2 regions of the Bradyrhizobium sp. USDA 4452 genome follow, and region 2 is predicted to be linked to the other one. Evidence: riboswitches for the same ligand, from Rfam matches in the RefSeq annotation. Region 2 holds a riboswitch; the other holds the start of a gene.
What was found. Region 2 has a riboswitch for glycine ahead of gcvT (glycine cleavage system aminomethyltransferase GcvT). Riboswitches for the same ligand answer to the same signal wherever they lie in the genome.
Positions count from the first base shown of each region.

Region 1: another riboswitch for glycine. It lies ahead of ACVISU_RS37110 (D-amino acid dehydrogenase); the one in region 2 lies ahead of gcvT (glycine cleavage system aminomethyltransferase GcvT).

Region 1 covers NZ_JBSSGK010000001.1:7,867,202-7,871,411, reverse strand. The annotation lists gene ACVISU_RS37120 (ABC transporter substrate-binding protein) at 1-265, opposite strand, end outside; gene ACVISU_RS37115 (M20/M25/M40 family metallo-hydrolase) at 535-1,665, shown strand; glycine riboswitch at 1,758-1,863, shown strand; glycine riboswitch at 1,867-1,980, shown strand; gene ACVISU_RS37110 (D-amino acid dehydrogenase) at 2,049-3,356, shown strand; gene ACVISU_RS37105 (hypothetical protein) at 3,483-3,680, shown strand; gene ACVISU_RS37100 (ArgE/DapE family deacylase) at 3,677-4,210, shown strand, end outside.
Region 2 covers NZ_JBSSGK010000001.1:7,710,302-7,714,511, reverse strand. The annotation lists gene alaS (alanine--tRNA ligase) at 1-2,081, opposite strand, end outside; glycine riboswitch at 2,285-2,373, shown strand; gene gcvT (glycine cleavage system aminomethyltransferase GcvT) at 2,516-3,661, shown strand; gene gcvH (glycine cleavage system protein GcvH) at 3,682-4,047, shown strand; gene gcvP (aminomethyl-transferring glycine dehydrogenase) at 4,070-4,210, shown strand, end outside.

The DNA.
Region 1 (4,210 bases), 160 kb from region 2:
AGTCCGCCATCTGCGGCTGAATCTTGAAGTTGGAATCGGTCGCGATCAGCGTGTCGTAGACCATGTAGCCGTGGTCACGCGTGATGTAGGCGGTGGTCAGGATCGGATCGATGACCCGCAGATCCGAATGCATCACCGCGGTGATGGTCTTGTCCGCGGCGATGGCCTGCGGCGCAAACGACAATTCCTGCGGTGCGAATGACAGCGCAAGCGCCGTCAACGCAGCCGCTAGCGTGCGGTGCTTCCAACGCGAGATAGGGAACATGCAATCTCTCCTGACGTGTAACTGGTCAAAGCCGGCTTATTCGTTATGCATGCGGTTCGTTATTTAGGCGAACTAACATGCTGTATGGCTTGTGAAATCGAGACTTGCATCAAGCGCAATGCGCGTCAATCGGTTTCCGGCAGGATCGAACGTATACGAACGAATGAACGGCGGGTGCAGCGCATTTGACTTTACAAAGTCGTCTTCGGAGCTTTTCGTAACGCACGCGAACGCGTATCGGCGCGAACAAACAACAAGAGAGAAAAGACATGAACCCCGCCAATCTTCCTTTTGATTCCGAAGCGATGCTGCAGGGGCTGCGCAGCTGGGTGGAATGCGAGAGCCCGACATGGGATGCGGCCGCGGTCGAGCGCATGCTCGATCTCGCCGCGCGCGAGATGGCGATCATGGGTGCGACGATCGAACGCATCGCCGGGCGTCAGGGGTTTGCCGGCTGCGTCCGCGCCCGTTTTCCCCATCCGAAACAAGGTCAGCCGGGCATCCTCATCGCCGGCCATCTGGACACCGTGCATCCGGTCGGCACCATCGAAAAGCTGGCATGGCGGCGCGAAGGCAACAAGTGCTTCGGGCCCGGCATCTTCGACATGAAGGGCGGCAACTATCTGTCGATCGAGGCGATCAGGCAGCTGGCACGCGCGTCCTTCACGACGCCGCTGCCGATCACGGTGCTGTTCACGCCCGATGAAGAGGTCGGCACGCCGTCGACGCGCGACATCATCGAGGCGGAAGCCGCACGCAACAAATACGTGCTGGTGCCGGAGCCCGGCCGGCCGAACAACGGTGTCGTCACCGGCCGCTACGCGATCGCGCGCTTCAATCTGGAAGCCACTGGCAAGCCGAGCCATGCCGGCGCGACGCTTTCGTCCGGCCGTTCCGCGATCCGCGAAATGGCCCGGCAGATCATCGCCATCGACGGCATGACCACCGAGGACTGCACCTTCTCGGTCGGCATCGTGCATGGCGGCCAATGGGTCAATTGCGTCGCAACGACCTGCACCGGCGAAGCGCTCAGCATGGCCAAGCGTCAGGCCGATCTCGACCGCGGCGTCGAGCGCATGCTGGCGCTGTCCGGCACGGCAAATGACGTGACATTCAAGGTGACGCGCGGCGTCACGCGCCCGGTGTGGGAGCCGGATGCCGGCACCATGGCGCTCTATGAAAAGGCGAAGCGTCTCGCCGCCGACATGGGCCTTGATTTGCCGCACGGCAGCGCCGGCGGTGGCTCCGACGGCAACTTCACCGGTGCGATGGGCATCCCTACCCTCGACGGCCTCGGCGTGCGCGGTGCCGACGCCCACACTTTGAACGAACATATCGAAGTCGACAGCCTCGCCGAGCGCGGCCGTCTGATGGCAGCGCTGCTCGCAACGCTCGACTAAGGCTGATTTGCACTGCACAACAGTTTGGCACAGCCGGATCGAAATTTAGCCTTGTTCAATTTTGAGGCTTCGCCTACGGTCCGGCCGTCCAACGCGATGATGCGGGAGAGACTGAAGCAATGGCATTCGTGCTTTTGCTTCAGCGCCGACGGAGCAACCGCCCCGGAAACTCTCAGGCAAAAGGACCGTTTCATCAGGACGATCTGGAGAGAGACGACTTGGCCGTACATCAAGGGCCATTCGTCCACCGAAGGGGATAGTTCGCCATCGGGCCCGCGCCCGATGCGGATCAAGCTCTCAGGTACCGTGACAGATGGGGCGTCGAAACAACCGGTTTCACCGGCGGTTCGGCGACTCTAACCCACGGGAGCCTGAAGACCACCATGCCTCACATCGCTATCATTGGCGCCGGCATCACCGGCGTGACGACGGCCTATGCCCTGCTGGAGCGCGGCTACCGGGTGACTGTCCTCGACAGACATCGCTACGCCGCGATGGAAACCTCGTTCGCCAACGGCGGACAGCTCTCCGCCAGCAACGCAGAAGTGTGGAACAGCGCAGCGACCATCCTCAAGGGGCTGCGCTGGATGCTCAGAAGCGACGCGCCGCTGCTGATGAATCCGAAGCCGAGCTGGCACAAATATTCCTGGATCGGCGAATTCGTCGGCAGCATCGGCCGCTATCGCAGCAACACCATCGAGACGACGCGGCTCGCAATCGAAGCGCGCAAGCACCTGTTCTCGATCGCCCAACGCGAGAACATCGCCTTCGATCTCGAACGCCGCGGCATCCTGCACGTCTATCACGACAAGGCCGGCTTCGAGGCTGGCCTGCGCGTCAACACGCTGCTGCAGCAAGGCGGGCTCGACCGCCGGCCGGTGACGGCGGACGAGATCCGCAGCATCGAGCCCGCGCTGCAGACGACCTGCTATGGCGGCTTCTTCACGCCGTCGGACGCGACCGGCGATATCCACAAGTTCACGCGCGGCCTCGCCGACGCCTGCATCCGCCGCGGCGCGAGCTTCGTCCATGAAGCCGACGTCGACAGCATCGCACGCGACGACGGCGGCTTCCGTATCGGCTGGAGCCAAGCCACTTCACACGATGCCGACAGCGCGACGCGACATGAGTTGCAGGCGGACGGCATCGTGATTTGCGCCGGCGTCGCGAGCCGCCACTTCGCCGGCCTGCTCAACGACCGCGTCAACGTCTATCCGGTGAAGGGTTATTCGATCACCGTGCAGCTCGATGCACCGCAAAGCCGGGACGCTGCGCCGACCGTCAGCCTGCTCGATGAAGCCGCGAAGATCGTCACCAGCCGGCTCGGCGCCGACCGTTTCCGCGTCGCCGGCACCGCCGAGTTCAACGGCTTCAACCGCGACATCCGCGCCGATCGCATCCAGCCGCTGGTCGATTGGGTGCGGCAGCATTTCCCCGGCATCGACACCTCGAAAGTCGTGCCGTGGGCCGGCCTGCGCCCGATGATGCCGAACATGATGCCGGTGGTTCGTGCCGGACGGATTCCGGGTGTGTTCTACAACACCGGCCACGGCCATCTCGGCTGGACGCTGTCGGCTGCGACGGCGCAGATGGTCGCAGGAGCGATCGATGACTGGCGCGACCTCGACACGCCCTCAATGGTGCCGTCGCAGGTCGATGCGACCAAGACCACCCGCGCAGCTTTCCCCTAATTATCCAACCGAAGAGGAAGAATATGTGCGTATTTGCGTGTGGCCAGGTTGGAATTCGCTGAGAAACACCGCATGACAAAGTCTAGCGTCACGATGGGGAAAAGCGCTTCAGCGCGGGAGGGGGCAATGCGCATTGGGGTAGCGGGCACGCATGGCATTGCGGTCCAACGCAGGAATCCCGACGGCAGCTGCGCCGGCGGCGATCTCTTCGGCGGACCGGTACGTAACCTCGCCTCCCGCACGCACACCAACTCGGTGCGCCGCATTTCCGAAACGATCAACGCTCAGGCCGCTGCGCTGGGCTCCACGAAAGGCGCGACATGACAACCGGGACGTTGACCAAGCCGGATCAGATTGCCGCAGAGCTGTGCGCGGCCGTCGATCGAAACTTCGACGATCAGGTCGCGTTCCTGTCGCGCATGGTGCAGTTCCGCAGCTTGCGCGGCCAGGAAGCGCCGCAACAGCATTGGCTGGCGGAGCAATTCGCAAAGCGCCGCTACGACGTAGATACGTTCAGCCTTGCCGACGTCAACCTGATGAGCCATCCGAAGGCTGCGCCGATGGACGGCATCGACCTTGCCGGATCGCAGCAGGTCGTTGCGACGCTCAACAGCAAAGGCAGCGGACGCAGCCTGATCCTGCAAGGTCATATCGACGTGGTGCCGGAGGGACCCGCCGACCTTTGGGAGCAGCCGCCGTTCTCGGGCGCCGTGCGAGACGGCTGGATGTTCGGGCGTGGCGCGCAGGACATGAAAGCCGGCGTCTCGGCGATGATCTTTGCGCTCGACGCTTTCAGAGACGCCGGGTACGCCCCGGGCGGGCGCGTCCATCTGCAGACCGTGACCGAAGAAGAG
Region 2 (4,210 bases):
GTCACCGAAATCAGGCCGATGTCGCCGGTGCGGCGGACATGGGTGCCGCCGCAGAGCTCGACCGACCAGCCGAGCGCGTTCTGGCCGTGCTCGCGGGCGCTCTTGCCCATCGAGACGACGCGAACCTCGTCGCCATATTTCTCGCCGAACAGCGCGCGCGCACCGGCCTCGCGGGCGTCGTCGACCCCCATGATGCGGGTCGTGACGTCGTCATTCTCGAGCACGACATCGTTGGCGATGTCCTCGACCCGGGCGAGCTCTTCCGGGGTGATCGGCTTCGGATGCACGAAATCGAAACGCAGGCGATCGGGCGCGACCAGCGAGCCGCGCTGCGCGATATGGTCGCCGAGCACCTGGCGCAGCGCCTCGTGCAGCAGATGCGTCGCCGAGTGGTTGGCGCGGATCGCCGACCGGCGCGCGTGGTCGACCTCGAGCTGCAGCGCGGTGCCGACGCTCAAGGTGCCCTGCTCCACGGTGCCGACATGCACGAACAGGTCGCCGGCCTTCTTCTGCATGTCGGTGACGCGGAACTTGACGCCCTCGCCGGTGAGGATGCCCACGTCGCCGACCTGGCCGCCGGACTCCGCATAGAACGGCGTCTGGTTCAGCACGATCGCGCCGCTCTCGCCGGCCTTGAGGCCGCCGACCTCGGCACCGTCCTTGACCAGCGCCGTCACCACGCCTTCGGCGCTCTCGGTCTCGTAGCCCAAAAACTCCGTCGCGCCGAGCTTCTCGCGCAGCGGGAACCAGATGGTCTCGGTGGCCGCTTCGCCGGAGCCCGCCCAGGAGGCACGCGCCTTCTCGCGCTGGCGGTTCATCGCGTCGGTGAACGCGGCCTGGTCGACGCTGATGCCGCGCGACTTCAACGCGTCCTGGGTCAGGTCCAGCGGGAAGCCATAGGTGTCGTACAGCGTGAAGGCGGTGTCGCCGTCGAACATGTCGCCCTTCTTGAGGCCGGCGCTCTTCTCGTCGAGGATCGACAGGCCCCGCACCAGCGTCTTGCGGAAGCGGGTCTCCTCCAGCTGCAGCGTCTCCTCGATCAACTTCTCCGCGCGCACCAGGTCCGGATAGGCCTGCCCCATCTCGCGGACCAGCGCCCAGACCAAGCGATGCATCAGCGGCTCGCTCGCGCCCAGCAGCTGGGCGTGGCGCATCGCGCGGCGCATGATCCGGCGCAACACATAGCCGCGGCCCTCGTTCGACGGCAGCACGCCGTCGGCGATCAGGAACGCCGAGGAGCGCAGGTGATCGGCGATCACCCGGTACGATGCCACGTTCTGCGCGTTCGGCCCATGGCCGAGCGCCGATGAAGCCGCATCGATCAGATGGCGGAACAGATCGGTCTCGAACACGCTCTCGACACCCTGCAGGATGCAGGCCATGCGCTCGAGGCCCATGCCGGTGTCGATCGAGGGACGCGGCAGCGCCACGCGCTCCTCCTTCGTCACCTGCTCGTACTGCATGAACACCAGATTCCAGAACTCGAGGAAGCGATCGCCGTCCTCCTCCGGGCTGCCGGGAGGTCCGCCCCAGATGTGCTCGCCGCGGTCGATGAATATCTCGGAGCACGGACCGCACGGGCCGGTATCGCCCATCGCCCAGAAATTGTCCGAGGTCGGGATGCGGATGATGCGGTCGTCCGAGAAGCCGGCGATCTTCTTCCAGTAGCCGGCCGCCTCGTCGTCGGTGTGGTAGACGGTGACGAGCAGCTTGTCCTTCTTCAGCCCGAAATCCTTGGTGATCAGGTTCCAGGCGAGCTCGATCGCGCGCTCCTTGAAGTAGTCGCCGAACGAGAAATTGCCGAGCATCTCGAAGAAGGTGAGATGGCGCGCGGTGTAGCCGACATTGTCGAGGTCGTTATGCTTGCCGCCGGCGCGGACGCATTTCTGCGACGTCGTGGCGCGCTGATAGCTGCGCTTCTCGACGCCGGTGAAGACGTTCTTGAACTGCACCATGCCGGCATTGGTGAACATCAGGGTCGGGTCGTTGCGCGGCACCAGCGGCGACGAGGCCACGATCTCGTGGCCGTTCTCCTTGAAGAAGTTCAGAAATGTCGACCTGATGTCGTTGACGCTGCTCATGTTCATCCAATCGGAAAAAGGGGCCGGCCAGCCGCAAAAAGGCGTCATTTTCCGGCCGAACGCTTTTAGACATTGCCAGCTGCGGTGTCCAGAAACTGTGCAGGCGGATCATGGGGTTGCCGCGGCAGCACAAAGCCCATTGGATAGTTGTTGCAGCTGCGTTGACAGTCTTGGCGGCGCCGTGTTTTCTACCTACCTGTTACCCCGTCACGTCGGGAGAGACCGGCCTTGCCGCCGGCGCCGAAGGAGCAACCGCCCCGGAAACTCTCAGGCAAAAGGACCGCGTGACGTCTGACATCTGGAAAGAGGCGCTGGGGTTCTCCCCGATTGCGTCCGCCGACGGGATAATACTCTCAGGCACAGCGACAGATGGGGCTTTCTGCAGGTTTCTCAAGGGGAAATGGGTCCCCGGCGGGAACTGCGAGGGCCCTGTGATGCTTGCGCACGAAACTTCCCCGCTGAAGCAGACCCCGCTGCACGCGCTGCATCTGGCGCGCGGCGCCAAGATGGTGCCGTTCGCCGGCTACGACATGCCGGTGCAATACACGGCCGGCGTGCTCAAGGAGCACCTGCACACCCGCAAGGAAGCCGGCCTGTTCGACGTGTCCCACATGGGACAGCTCGTGCTGAGGGCCAAGTCCGGCAAGGTCGGCGACGCCGCGCTCGCGCTGGAAAAACTGGTGCCGCAGGACATCGTCGGCATCGCGCCGGGACGGCAGCGCTACGCGCAATTCACCAACAATGACGGCGGCCTGCTCGACGATTTGATGGTGGCGAATTTCGGCGACCGCCTCTTCCTGGTGGTCAACGCCGCATGCAAGGAAGAGGACGAGGCGCATCTGCGCGCGCATCTCTCCGACACCTGCGAGATCGTGTCGCTGGCCGACCGCGCGCTGATCGCGCTGCAGGGGCCGAAAGCCGAATCGGCGCTCGCGAAACTTTGCCCGGATGTCGGTTCGATGAAATTCATGGACGCCGGCCCCCGCCTTGTCGCCGGCATCGACTGCTTCGTCTCGCGCTCAGGCTACACCGGCGAGGACGGTTTTGAGATTTCCGTGCCCGCCGACAAGGCGGAAGCCCTGGCCACCGCGCTGCTGGACAATCCCGACGTGCTGCCGATCGGGCTCGGCGCGCGCGACAGCCTGCGGCTCGAGGCCGGGCTTTGCCTCTACGGCCACGACATCGACACCACGACGACCCCGGTCGAAGGCGCGCTGGAATGGTCGGTACAGAAGGTTCGCCGCAGCGGCGGCGCCCGCGCCGGCGGTTTTCCGGGCGCCGACAAGATTCTCGCACAATTTGCACAAGGCGCTGCCCGCCGCCGCGTCGGGTTGAAGCCCGACGGCCGCGCGCCGGTGCGGGAAGGCGCCATGCTGTTCGCCGATCCGGCCTCGACCGAGCCGATCGGCAAGGTGACCTCGGGCGGCTTCGGCCCGAGCCTCAATGCGCCGGTTGCGATGGGTTATCTGCCGACATCGCTCTCCGCGCTCGACACCACGGTTTTCGCCGAAGTGCGCGGCCAGCGGCTGCCGCTCAAGGTCACCGCCACGCCCTTCGTCCCCAACACCTACAAACGCTAAACGCTGAAGGATCGATCCCCATGACGACGCTGTACACGTCCGACCACGAATGGCTCCGCATCGAGGGCGACGTCGCCACGATCGGGATCACCGATTACGCGCAGTCGCAGCTCGGCGACGTCGTGTTCGTCGAACTGCCCAAGGTCGGCCGCAGCCTGAAGAAGGCCGAGGCCGCCGCGGTCGTCGAATCCGTCAAGGCCGCCTCCGACGTCTACGCGCCGATCACCGGCGAAGTGATCGAGGTCAACGAGGCGCTGACGGCCGATCCCGCGCTGGTCAATTCGGATGCCGGCGGCAAGGCCTGGTTCTTCAAGCTGAAGATTGCCGACAAGGGCGAACTCGGCGGCCTGATGGACGAGGCCGCCTACGCCGCGCACACCGCCTGAGGATCATCCCAAGGATTTCGCCATGAACGCGCCCTTCAAGCCGATCAACGAACCCGCCACCGATTTCGTCCGCCGCCACATCGGACCCTCACCGCGCGACGTCAACGCGATGCTGGAAACGGTCGGCGCCGCGAGCCTGCAGGCGCTGATGAACGAGACGCTG